DNA from 3 places in the Kitasatospora sp. NPDC048239 genome. Region 2 is predicted to be linked to each of the others. Evidence: riboswitches for the same ligand, from Rfam matches in the RefSeq annotation. Region 2 holds a riboswitch; each other region holds the start of a gene.
What was found. A riboswitch is a leader RNA that binds a small molecule or an ion and turns the genes downstream of it on or off. The one in region 2 is predicted to bind thiamine pyrophosphate.
Positions count from the first base shown of each region.

Region 1 (3,977 bases), 240 kb from region 2:
GGCGGTCACGAGCAGGGCGGCGGTCCCGTTCAAGGCGGTCACGAACAGGGCGGCAACGTACCAGCCAGCGCCGTTCAAGGCGGTCACGAACAGGGCGGCAACGTACCAGCCAGCGCCGTTCAGCACCCGAAGGAGTCGGATCAGGCACTCGCCGCCACCGGCGCAGGCGGATCGATCAACATCGTGGTCGGCTCGGCGGTAGCCATCGCCCTGGGCGGTGGACTTGTCATCCTCGTGAGGCGAAGCGGCCGAGCCGCAGCCCGCCGACGGCACTAGGGCTTGCCCCAGCAGGAGACGCCAAGGACGACGCCCAGGAGCCCCCGTTGAAGTACGTCGCCGGCAGCCGGTCCCTACTGCCCGCGATACTGTCGGCGAATCTCACAGCGACGGCCGAGGACTGGCCGGAGCCGATCGTGACCACCTGGGACGCCTGACGACGTTTGCACGCACCGGTCCGCGCTCCCCCCTCCGGAGCGCGGACCGGTGCGATACGGGCGACGGTCAGTCGGCCAGCGGGAGGTAGACCCGGTTGCCGTGCTCCGCGAACTCCTCGGACTTGGCCTGCATGCCGGCCAGTGCCTCGGCGTCGTAGCCGGAGGCGACCGCGCTGGAGCCGTCGCCGTGCTCGTCGCGGATCTGCTGGGAGATCTTCATCGAGCAGAACTTCGGGCCGCACATCGAGCAGAAGTGGGCCGTCTTGGCGGGCTCCGCCGGGAGCGTCTCGTCGTGGAACGAGCGGGCGGTCTCCGGGTCGAGGGCCAGGTTGAACTGGTCCTCCCAGCGGAACTCGAAGCGGGCGTCGGAGAGCGCGTCGTCCCACTCCTGGGCGCCGGGGTGGCCCTTGGCCAGGTCGGCGGCGTGCGCGGCGATCTTGTAGGTGATGACGCCGGTCTTCACGTCGTCCCGGTTGGGCAGGCCCAGGTGCTCCTTGGGCGTGACGTAGCAGAGCATCGCGGTGCCCCACCAGGCGATCATCGCGGCGCCGATGCCCGAGGTGATGTGGTCGTAGCCGGGGGCGACGTCCGTGGTGAGCGGGCCCAGGGTGTAGAACGGCGCCTCGTCGCAGATCTCCTTCTGGAGGTCCATGTTCTCCTTGATCTTGTGCATCGGGACGTGGCCCGGGCCCTCGATCATCACCTGGACGTCGCGCTCGCGGGCGATCCGGCCCAGCTCGCCCAGGGTCTGCAGCTCGGCGAACTGCGCCTCGTCGTTGGCGTCCGCGATCGAACCCGGGCGCAGGCCGTCACCGAGCGAGAAGGTGACGTCGTAGGCGGCGAGGATGTCGCAGAGCTCCTCGAAGTTGGTGTAGAGGAAGTTCTCCTGGTGGTGCGCCAGGCACCAGGCGGCCATGATCGAGCCGCCGCGCGAGACGATGCCGGTCTTGCGACGGGCCGTCATCGGCACGTACCGCAGCAGCACGCCGGCGTGGACGGTCATGTAGTCGACGCCCTGCTCGCACTGCTCGATGACGGTGTCGCGGTAGACCTCCCAGCTCAGGTCCTCGGCCCGGCCGTCGACCTTCTCCAGTGCCTGGTAGAGCGGCACGGTGCCGATCGGCACGGGGGAGTTGCGCAGGATCCACTCACGGGTGGTGTGGATGTTGCGGCCGGTGGAGAGGTCCATGACGGTGTCGGCGCCCCAGCGGGTGGCCCAGGTCATCTTCTCCACCTCCTCCTCGATCGAGGAGGTGACGGCGGAGTTGCCGATGTTGGCGTTGATCTTCACCAGGAAGTTGGTGCCGATGATCGCCGGCTCCACCTCGGGGTGGTTCACGTTGACCGGGATGACGGCCCGGCCGCGGGCCACCTCGGCGCGGACGTACTCCGGCTCCAGGCCCTCGCGCAGGGCCACGAACTCCATCTCCGGCGTCACGACGCCGCGCTTGGCGTACGCGAGCTGGGTGACGGCCGCTCCGCCGCGTCCCCGCAGCGGGCGGCGCGGCCGGCCGGGGAAGACGGCGTCCAGGTTCTTCAGGTTCCCGCCGCGCGGCGAGGTGTGCTTGATCCCGTCGTCCTCGGGGCGGGCCTCGCGGCCGTCGTACTCCTCGACGTCGCCGCGCTGGCGGATCCAGGAGTCGCGCAGGGCGGGCAGGCCGCGCCGCACGTCGGGTTCGTACGCCGGATCGGTGTAGGGCCCGGAGGTGTCGTACAGGGGGACGGTCCGGCCGTTGGTGAGCACGACCTCGCGGTACGGGACGGCGAGGTCGGGGCGGGAGCCCTCGCGGTAGGCCTTGCGCCAGGCCGGGGTCGGGTAGCCGGTGGAGGTGCTGCTGGCGGCGGACGTCCGGGCAGACTGCGGCTGTACATCAAATGCGGTCATCAGACCTACTACTCCCTACGCCGGCATTACCCGGTCAGGTTCCTGCGGTCGACGCAGCGGTTGGCACGTACACCGACGTGCCGTTCAGCGCCCTCTCAGCCCGGTGCTCCGAGCTCCCGTGTCCGCAGGCGGTGTTGCCTGCGCATGACGTCCAACACCGTAGCGAGCGGATCGCCGCTGGTCCAGACGGCTTCCAGCCAGTGGGAAGCGCTGGCACACTGGCGGCATGGTGGGGGCGACCGGTCGGGTGACCGGGAGGATCGGTCCGGGTCTGGTCGGCGAGGTGCTGCTGCACGTCCGCGAACGGCAGGGCACGGAGGCGTTCCTCGCGTACCCGGCCGTGCCCGGCGAGGTGCTGCCGCCCGGCACGCCGGTGGTCGTGGTGGAGTACCAGCCGCCGCGGACGGTCTACGTCGCGCACGCGCTGGGCTGACGCCGCGGCCGCCCTTCGGCGGCCTCGTCATACCGCCGTCACACCGCCGTCCTGCCACCGTCCTGACACGGCCTTGACGCGGTCTTGACGGTCCTGGTGCGAAGTCGGGACGAAAAGTCCTTCCCACTGATCCACAAGAGGCGCAGAATCCCTGCTGCCACCGCGTTCCGCGCCATCCTGCAACAGAGCGCAGCCACGGGACCGGTGTGCCCTGAAGGGGGAATTCGCCGATGCTGATCGGCATCGCGGGGGCGGTCGTCGCCTCCATCGTCATCCTGATCGTTCTCTTCAAGCTGATGTGGCGGGTCGCCGAGCCCAACGAGGCCCTGATCATCTCCGGTTCCAGGCACCGCACCGAGGGTGTCGGCGAGGGCCTGGGCTTCCGGATCGTCACCGGCCGGGGCACGCTCGTCACCCCGGGCGTGCAGGTGGTGCGCAAGCTCTCCCTCGACCTGAACGAGGCGGACCTGGACGTCGAGTGCGTGACGTCGCAGGGAATCCCGGTCCACGTCAAGGGTGTTGTGATCTTCAAGGTGGGCGACGACACCGTGTCGATCGCCAACGCCGCCCGCCGCTTCCTCGACCAGCAGGAGATGATGGGCCACCGGGTCCACAACGTCTTCGCCGGTCATCTGCGGTCCATCGTCGGCGGGTTGACGGTCGAGGACATGATCCGCGACCGCGAGCGGCTGACCGGGGAGACCCGGGCCGCGTCGGGCTCCGAGATGGAGAAGCTCGGCCTGATCATCGACTCGCTGCAGATCCAGGAGATCATCGACCCGACCGGGTACATCCAGAACCTGGCCGCTCCGCACGCCGCCGCCGTCATGCGGGACGCCCGCATCGCCCAGGCCGAGGCGGACCGCCAGGCCACCGAGGCCGAGCAGGAGGCCTTCGCCCGCAAGGCCGAGGCGACCCGCAACAGCGGTATCCAGCAGGCCGGTTACCAGGCCGAGCTGGAGACGGCGACCGCCCGCGCGATGCAGGCCGGACCGCTGGCCCAGGCCGCCTCCCGGCAGGAGGTGGTGGTCCAGGAGACCAAGGTCGCCGAGCTGGAGGCGCACCGCAAGGAGCAGCAGCTCCAGGCGGACGTCCGCAAGCCCGCCGACGCCCGCGCGTACGAGACCCGCACCAAGGCCGAGGCCGACCGCGACGCCCGGATCTCGGCCGCGCAGGCGCAGGCCAAGGAGACCGAACTCAAGGCGGCCGCCGAGGCGAACCGGGT
Region 1 covers NZ_JBICZP010000003.1:259,820-263,796, forward strand. Annotated here, with positions in the region: gene ACGFZP_RS08985 (ice-binding family protein) at 1-276, shown strand, start outside; gene thiC (phosphomethylpyrimidine synthase ThiC) at 502-2,319, opposite strand; TPP riboswitch at 2,315-2,449, opposite strand; gene ACGFZP_RS08995 (hypothetical protein) at 2,546-2,752, shown strand; gene ACGFZP_RS09000 (SPFH domain-containing protein) at 2,983-3,977, shown strand, end outside.
Region 1: it holds a riboswitch for thiamine pyrophosphate, as region 2 does, so the genes downstream of both, thiC (phosphomethylpyrimidine synthase ThiC) here and ACGFZP_RS10010 (purine-cytosine permease family protein) in region 2, are expected to answer to the same signal.

Region 2 (3,977 bases):
GCCTTGATGGTGACGACGCTCGGCAGCGCCTTCTGCGCGATGCCCGCGACGGAGCCGGGGACGGGCTCGCTCTTCTGCGGGCTGTTGGCCTGGACGGTGGTGCTGCGGTGGTCGTCCGCGGCGCTGACGCTGCGGTCGTTGCGGTCCGCGACGGCCACGCCGACCGCGCCGCCGGCCACACCGGCGACCAGGGCGACGGCGGCGATCAGGGCGATCAGGCCGCCGCGCTTGCGGCCCGGGCCGCCGGGGCCGCCGGGGCCGGGCGCACCGGGGTAGTCGGCCGGGTAGCCGAGCGGGCCGCCCGGGTAGCCGGGGCCGCCGGGCGTACCGGCACCGGCCGCGCCGCCGGCCGTGGCGTCGTGCAGGCCCCAGCCGCCGAGCGGCTGGCCCGCGCCGAAGGGGTGCTGGGGGTGTGCCGGGGCAGCCGGCGCACCGGGGACCGGCGGGGGGCCGTACGGGTCGTGCGGGGCGGCGGCGAGCGGGGCTCCGGGCGTCGCGTACGGGTTGGTCTCGTGCACCGCGGGCGCGGCGGGCGCCACCGGGGCGACGGGTGCCGGCGCCGCGGCGACGGGTGCCGGCGCCGCGGCGACGGGTCCGACCGGGGCCGGCGGCAGGACGGGCGGCGGCGCGTCGATGTACCCGGACCCGACCGGAGCGACCGGAGCGACCGGGGCCGCCGGGGCTGCCGGGGGCTCGACCGGCTCCGGGGCGCTGAGCTTGCCGAACGCCAGCGTCGGCGTGAAGCCGCCGGTGGCAGGGGCCTCGGGAGCGGCCGCCGGGGCGGGGGCGGCAGGCTCGGCCTGCTGGGCCGGACCGTCATGAGCGGGGCCCACCACCCCCTGGCCGCCGGAGGGCTGCTCCCCCTGCGGCCCGGTGGACCCAACCTCGCGCTCGGTGCTCACGGACGACCTCCATAGCTGACAGGACCAAGAACCATAGTTTTTCGCACACCCGATTCGATTGCCGTAAGGACCCCTCTGAAGAACTCATAAGAATCCTTAGCCCGGCCAGACAGACCGGCACGGCGAACCAGGCAGACCGGCTCGGCGAACCGGACGGACCGGCACCGCTGACCTGCCGGACGAACCTGCCGGACGGGCCGGCCGGACGCCCCCGCACGGCGGACCGGTGTGCCCCCCGGCGCACCGTTCACTCCGTCCACGACGGACACCCCTGACGTCCCGCGATGCGGACCGCAGGCCGTCTGGCCTTGGCGTTCACCGCCCCGCCGGTTAGCCTGTCGCTCCAAACTGACACGCGGGAGCTTGGACCGACCAGGCTGAGAGTGCGCTGGTCGACGGTACGTCACGGGATCCGTGGCCGGATCGTCGAGGGGGCGCAGACCGCCGGAACCTGTCCGGGTAATGCCGGCGTAGGGAGTATCGGCCATGCCGCCTGCTTCGCCATCCTCTTCTTCGGGCGCGTCCGCGTCCAAGGGTTTCCCCGAACCGTCCACGACCGTTCACTCGGACGCCGACGGCCGCGCGCCCGGTTCCACGGCCGGTGCACCCGCCGCGACCGCGACCTCGGTGCTGGACCGGCCCGACCAGGCCGCGGGCCGGGTCGAGGCCCCGCTGGTGCTGGACACCGAGCCGCCGCGCACGCTCCGCTTCCGGGACCACTTCGCGCTCTGGATGAACCTCGGCGTCAGCCTGATCGGCTTCACCACCGCCGCCACCGTGCTGGGCGCCCCGGGCAGCGAGCTGTCCCTGGCCGCCGCCGTGACCGCGATCGTGGCCGGCACCGTGGTCGGCACCGCGATGCTCGGCGTGGCCGCACTGATCGGCGCCCGCACCGGCGCACCCGCGATGGCCAACCTGCGCGGACTGTTCGGGACCCGCCTGTCGTACGTGCCGACGGTGCTGAACATCGTCCAGTGCCTCGGCTGGGGCGTGTACGAGCTGCTGGTGATCGCGATGGGCGCGCAGACCGTCGCCCACACCGAGGGCTACCGCTGGGTCTTCGTCGTGCTGGCGGGCGCCGTGACCACCGCGCTGACCATCTGGCCGCTGGGGGCGATCGCCGTACTGCGCCGCTTCGTGGCCGCGGCGGTGGCGGTCGCGATGGTGTACTTCACCGTCCAGCTGGGCCGCCAGGGCGTGCCCGACCCGGGCGCGGGCAACTGGCACGGCTTCCTGAAGGCCACCGACGCGATGATCGCCGTCTCGATCTCCTTCGTGCCGCTGGCCGCCGACTACACCCGGCACTCGCGCACCCCGCGCGCCGCGTTCTGGGGGAGCTTCTCCGGCTACACCGTCGCCCAGATCTGGTGCTACGTGCTCGGCCTTTTCGCGCTGCTGCAGTCCGGCGGCGACGCGACCCGGATCTTCGACTCCTTCCTGGGGGTCTGGGCCGGCTGGGCGTTCCTGCTGGTGCTGGTGCTGCGCGAGACCGACCAGTCCTTCGCCAACGTGTACTCGACGGCGATGTCGGTCCACAACCTGCTGCCGAAGGTCGACCGCCGGGTGCTGACCGGCGCCACCGGCCTGCTGATCACCGTGCTGGCACTGCAGATCACCGAGTTCACCGACTCGTACTACGCCTTCCTGGGCCTGATCGGCTCGGTGTTCGTGCCGATGTTCGCGGTGCTGGCGGTGGACTACTTCCTCGGCGCCGGCCGGCGCGGCTGGAACCTCGCCGACGACGCGCCCTCCCGCTGGCTGATGCTGCTGCCGTGGGCGCTCGGCTTCGCGGTCTACCAGCTGATCGCACCGACCGCGATCGCCGGCTGGTGGACGGACTTCTGGACGTCCCTCCAGGAGGCGCTGCACTTCACGCCGCAGGAGTGGACCTCGGCCTCGCTGTTCGGCTTCCTGGTGCCCGCCCTGGCCACCCTGGCGCTCACCCCGCTGACCCGCGGCCGGCGCTGACCACCGCGCCCGCACCCGAAGACGGCCCCGCAGGTTGGGGCCGTCTTCGCGTTCGCGTCACCTCCGGCGCCTATCGTGGACGCGTGACCAGCCCTGACCTCTCCCCGGCGACGGCGCGCACCGGGCCGCCCGTCCAGGTGATCGCCCACCGCGGCTCCTCGCACGCGCTGCCCGAGCACACCCTCGCCGCCTACCGCCGGGCGCTCGACGAGGGCGCCGACGCCGTCGAGTGCGATGTCCGGGTGACCGCCGACGGGCAGCTGGTGTGCGTCCACGACCGCCGGATCGGCCGGGTCTCGGACGGGCGGGGCACGGTCTCCGCGATGACGCTGGCACAGCTGGAGGCGCACGACTTCGGCGCCTGGAAGACGGGCGTGCCGAGCGCGGACCCGGAGCTGCGGAGCGTGCTGCGGCTGGAGAGCCTGCTGGAGCTGGTCGCGGACTGCGGGCGCCCGGTGGACCTGGCGATCGAGACCAAGCACCCGGTCCGCTTCCGGGGCCGGGTGGAGGCCGAGCTGCTGCGGATGCTGGACCGGTTCAAGATCACCGGTACGCCGGACGGCGACCGCCCGCAGGCCCGCATCATGAGCTTCTCCGCGCTGGCGCTCGGCCGGGTGGCCGCCGCCGCGCCGCAGTACCCGAGGGTGTTCCTGTTCGAGAGCGCGCTGCCGCTGCGCGGCCGGCTGCGGCCGGGTGCGCCGCTGCCGGGCGGGGCCCGGATCGCCGGTCCCGGCATCGACCTGGTGCGGGCCCGGCCGGAGCTGGTGACGCGGCTGCGCGGGCTGGGCCACCAGGTGCACGTCTGGACCGTGGACGAGCCGGCCGACGTGGAGCTCTGCCTGGAGCTCGGGGTGTCGGCGCTGATCACCAACCGCCCGGCGGAGGTGCTGGCCCAGCTCGGCCGGTGAGCCGGCCCGGGCGCTCCCACCCGGGCCGGGCACCCCCGTCCGGTGTGCCCGGCCTCCAGGGCGCCCACAGATCGACTGGAGCCGGGCCAGCGGACCGGTCGATCGATCCGGGGCTGGATCAAACGTTTCGCCGACGTTCTTTGCCGGAAATTATGCGCTTTCACAACGCAGGGTGAGCACCGAATCACCTGTCGCGCAC
Region 2 covers NZ_JBICZP010000003.1:495,252-499,228, reverse strand. Annotated here, with positions in the region: gene ACGFZP_RS10015 (S1C family serine protease) at 1-902, opposite strand, end outside; TPP riboswitch at 1,248-1,396, shown strand; gene ACGFZP_RS10010 (purine-cytosine permease family protein) at 1,530-2,870, shown strand; gene ACGFZP_RS10005 (glycerophosphodiester phosphodiesterase family protein) at 2,954-3,778, shown strand.

Region 3 (3,977 bases), on a different contig from region 2:
CCGGGTGGGGGGTCAGAAGGCGGGGCGCTCCCGGGTGTCCAGGTCGGCCCGGCCGGCCATCGCCGAGGAGGCCTCGGCGTGGAAGCGGCGCGGGATCCGGCCGGCCCGGTACGCGAGGCGCCCGGCCTCGGTGGCGTGGCGCATCGCGTCGGCCATCAGCACCGGGTCCTGAGCACGCGTCACCGCCGAGGCGAGCATCACCGCGGAGCAGCCCAGCTCCATCGCCAGGGCCACGTCCGAGGCGGTCCCGGCGCCCGCGTCCAGGATCACCGGGACGCCGGCGCCCTCCACGATCAGCTGGAAGTTGTGCGGGTTGCGGATGCCCAGGCCGGAGCCGATCGGGGAGCCCAGCGGCATGATCGCCGCGCAGCCGACGTCCTCCAGCTTGCGGGCCAGCACCGGGTCGTCGTTGGTGTAGGGGAGGACGGTGAAGCCGTCGTCGACCAGGGTCTCGGCGGCGTCCAGCAGCTCGATCGGGTCCGGCAGCAGGGTGCGCTCGTCGGCGATCACCTCCAGCTTGACCCAGTCGGTGCCGAGCGCCTCGCGGGCCAGCCGGGCCGTCAGCACGGCCTCCCCGGCGGTGAAGCAGCCGGCCGTGTTGGGCAGGATGCGGATGCCGTTGCGGGTGAGCACGTCCAGGACCGAGCCCTGGGTGGTGGCGTCGACCCGGCGCATCGCGACGGTGGTCAGCTCGGTGCCGGAGACCCGCAGGGCCTGCTCCAGGACCTCCAGGCTGGGGGCGCCGCCGGTGCCCATGATCAGGCGCGAGCCGAAGGCGGTGCCGGCGATCGTCAGGGTGTCCTTGTCGTCGCCGAGGCGGGCGTCGGTCATCGCTCAGCCCCCCTGGACGGCGGTGAGGATCTCCACCCGGTCGCCCGCCGAGAGCCGCGTGAGCGGCCACGAACCACGGGGCACCACGGCTTCGTTGAGTGCGGCGGCGACGCCGGAGTTGGCCTGGCTGAGGGCGGCCACCACCTCGGCGAGGGTGGTCGCGGCGGGCACCTGGCGGGGCTCGCCGTTGACGGTGAGTTCGATCTCGCTCATGCGGGGACCTTCGTGGTGAAGCGGGTGGGGGAGAACGGTCCGGCGAGCTCGGGCATCGTGCCGGTGGCCAGGTACTCGGCGACCAGGTCGGCCGTCACCGGGGTGAGCAGGACGCCGTTGCGGTAGTGCCCGGTGGCGGCGACCAGGCCGGGCAGTGCGGTCGGACCGATCAGCGGCGCGTTGTCCGGCGAGCCCGGGCGCAGGCCGGCAGAGGTCTCCACCAGCGGCAGCTCGGTGATGCCGGGGACCAGCTCGTGGGCGTCGCGCAGCAGCTCGTACACCCCGCCGGCGGTGACGGTGGTGTCGTAGCCCTGCTCCTCGCTGGTCGCGCCGATCACCAGCTCGCCGTCCTCGCGCGGCACCAGGTAGAGGTGCCGGCCGCGGACCACCGCGCGGACGTTGCGGGAGAGGAACGGCCGGTAGGGCGCGGGGACGCGCAGCCGCAGGATCTGGCCCTTGACCGGGCGGATCGCGGGCAGCACGCCCGCGGGCAGACCGGGCAGCAGATGGCTGTGGGGGCCGGCGGCGAGCACCGTCCGGTCGGCGGTCACCGTCTCGCCGGTGCTCAGCCGGGCACCGACCGCCCGGTCGCCCTCGACCAGCAGCTCGACCGCCTCGGCACGGTGGCCGGCGACGCCCGCGGCCTCGCCGGCCCGCAGCAGCGCCGTCAGCAGCCGGCGGCCGTCCACCTGGTGGTCGTCGGTGACGTGCAGGCCGCCGCGGACCCCGGGGGCCAGCATGGGTTCGAGCCTGCGGGCCTCGCGGCCGGTCAGCCAGTGCGAGTCCAGGCCGAGCCGCCCGTGGAAGGCGTGCAGCTCGCGGAGCTCCTCGCGGTCGTCGGAGTCGAGGGCGACGGCGATGGTGCCGCACCGGCGGTAACCGGTGTCCTCGCCGCCGCTCGCCTCGGTGAGCTCGGCCGCGAAGGCGGCGTACCGCTCGTTGGAGGCCATCCCGAGGCGCAGCAGCGGCTCCTCGCCGTACTGGAGTTCGGTGACCGGTGCGAGCATGCCCGCCGCGACCCGGGCGGCGCCGCCGCCGGGGTGCGGGTCGACCACGACGATCCTGCGCAGTCCGCGCTGTGCCGCCCGCCAGGCGACGGCGAGGCCGATGACGCCCCCGCCGATCACCAGGACGTCGGCGTGGGTACCCGGAGCCAAGCGTGTCAAGGTCGCTCTCTCCCTTCGCCGGAATGACCCGGATCAGGTTCGGACGGTCGCGGGCCGTGCCAGCCCGCCTCTCAGCCCGGTTCGCCGGGCTCCCGTGATGGTGCCCCCACCTTAACTCCGGGGGTTGCCGCCGCCGAAGGCGCGTACGAAGGGTGGACGGCGCCCGCACCCCGGGCCCGTCCGGGGGCCGGTTCGGGCGTCCGGGACGGCTGGGTACAGTGACGGCGTGGGAGAGCTGAGCGGGACGGATCGGGTGGTCGTCGTCGGTGCCGGACTGGCCGGGGCGCAGTGCGCCGCGGGGCTGCGGCGGGGCGGCTGGCAGGGGCGGATCACCCTGGTCGGCGAGGAGGCGCACGCGCCGTACGACCGGCCGCCGCTCTCCAAGGAGGTGCTGCTCGGCAAGGCCGACGCCACCACCCTCGACATCGACCTCGCGCACCTGGGCGTCGAGCTGCTCACCGGCCGCCGCGCCACCGGCCTCACCCCCGGCACGCTGCACACCGACGGCGGCGACCTGCCGTACGGCGCCCTGGTGATCGCCACCGGGGCCGCCCCGCGCGCCCTGCCCGGCGCCGAGCGCGCCCATCTGCTGCACACCCTGGACGACGCGCTGGCGCTGCGCGCCCTGCTCCGGCCCGGCCTGCGCCTGGTGCTGGTCGGGGCGGGCTGGATCGGCGCCGAGGTGGCCACCGCCGCCCGGACGGCCGGCTGCGAGGTCACCGTGGTCGAGACGGGCCCGGCACCGGTGCCCGCCGCGCTGCCCGTCGAGATCGGCCGGGCGATGGCCGCCTGGTACGCCGAGGCCGGGGTCGGGCTGCGCTGCGGCGTCGGCGTCGCGGCCGTGGAGCCTGGCGCGGTCCTGCTGGAGGACGGCTCGCACCTGCCCGCCGACGAGGTCGTGGTCGGGATCGGGGCCCGCCCGGCGACCGGCTGGCTGGCCGGTTCCGGGGTCGCACTGGACGCCGCCGGCGCCGTCCTGGTGGACGAGCGGCTGCGCACCGGCCTGCCCGGGGTCTTCGCCGCGGGGGACTGCATCAGCTACCCCTCGGTGCGCTCCGGCGCCCGGTTGGCCGTCCGGCACTGGGACCACGCGCTGCAGTCCGGCGAGGCGGCGGCCGCCTCCGTGCTCGGCTCGGACGCGCCGTACGACCCGGTGCCGTACTTCTGGTCGGAGCAGTTCGGCCGGATGGTGCAGTACGCCGGACAGCACGGCGAGGGCGACGAGATCGTCCGCCGAGGCTCCCCGCAGGACCCGACCTGGGCGGTGCTCTGGCTGCGCGACGGCGTGCTGCGCGCCCTGCTCACGGTGGACCGCCCGCGCGATCTGACCCAGGGGCGGCGGCTGATCGAGCGCGGCACGGCACTGGACGCGGCCCGCGCGGCGGACCCCGCCGTACCGCTGAAGTCGGCCGTCGCGGGGTAGCGCGGACGGCCGTTTGGTGCGCGGCGGGCCGCGGAGGTGGCAGTCTGGTGGCGTGAGTGAGATCGAAAGCAAGATTGAATCCCTGGTCACCGAGTGGATGTACCTGCCTGACATCTCGGAGCAGTGGGGGGTCCGGGTCACCGAGGTGCGCGACCTGGTCAAGAACGGCGGCCTGATCGCCGTCCGGCGCGGCCCCAACAAGTCGCTCCAGGTGCCGGCCGCGTTCATCGACGGCGCCGGGCTGGTCAAGCACCTGTCCGGCACCCTGACGGTGCTGCGCGACTGCGGGTACAACGACGTGGAGATCCTGGAGTGGCTCTTCACCGAGGACCCGTCGCTGCCCG
Region 3 covers NZ_JBICZP010000001.1:503,914-507,890, forward strand. Annotated here, with positions in the region: gene ACGFZP_RS02215 (thiazole synthase) at 13-831, opposite strand; gene thiS (sulfur carrier protein ThiS) at 835-1,044, opposite strand; gene thiO (glycine oxidase ThiO) at 1,041-2,201, opposite strand; TPP riboswitch at 2,204-2,316, opposite strand; gene ACGFZP_RS02230 (NAD(P)/FAD-dependent oxidoreductase) at 2,437-3,633, shown strand; gene ACGFZP_RS02235 (Rv2175c family DNA-binding protein) at 3,686-3,977, shown strand, end outside.
Region 3: it holds a riboswitch for thiamine pyrophosphate, as region 2 does, so the genes downstream of both, thiO (glycine oxidase ThiO) here and ACGFZP_RS10010 (purine-cytosine permease family protein) in region 2, are expected to answer to the same signal.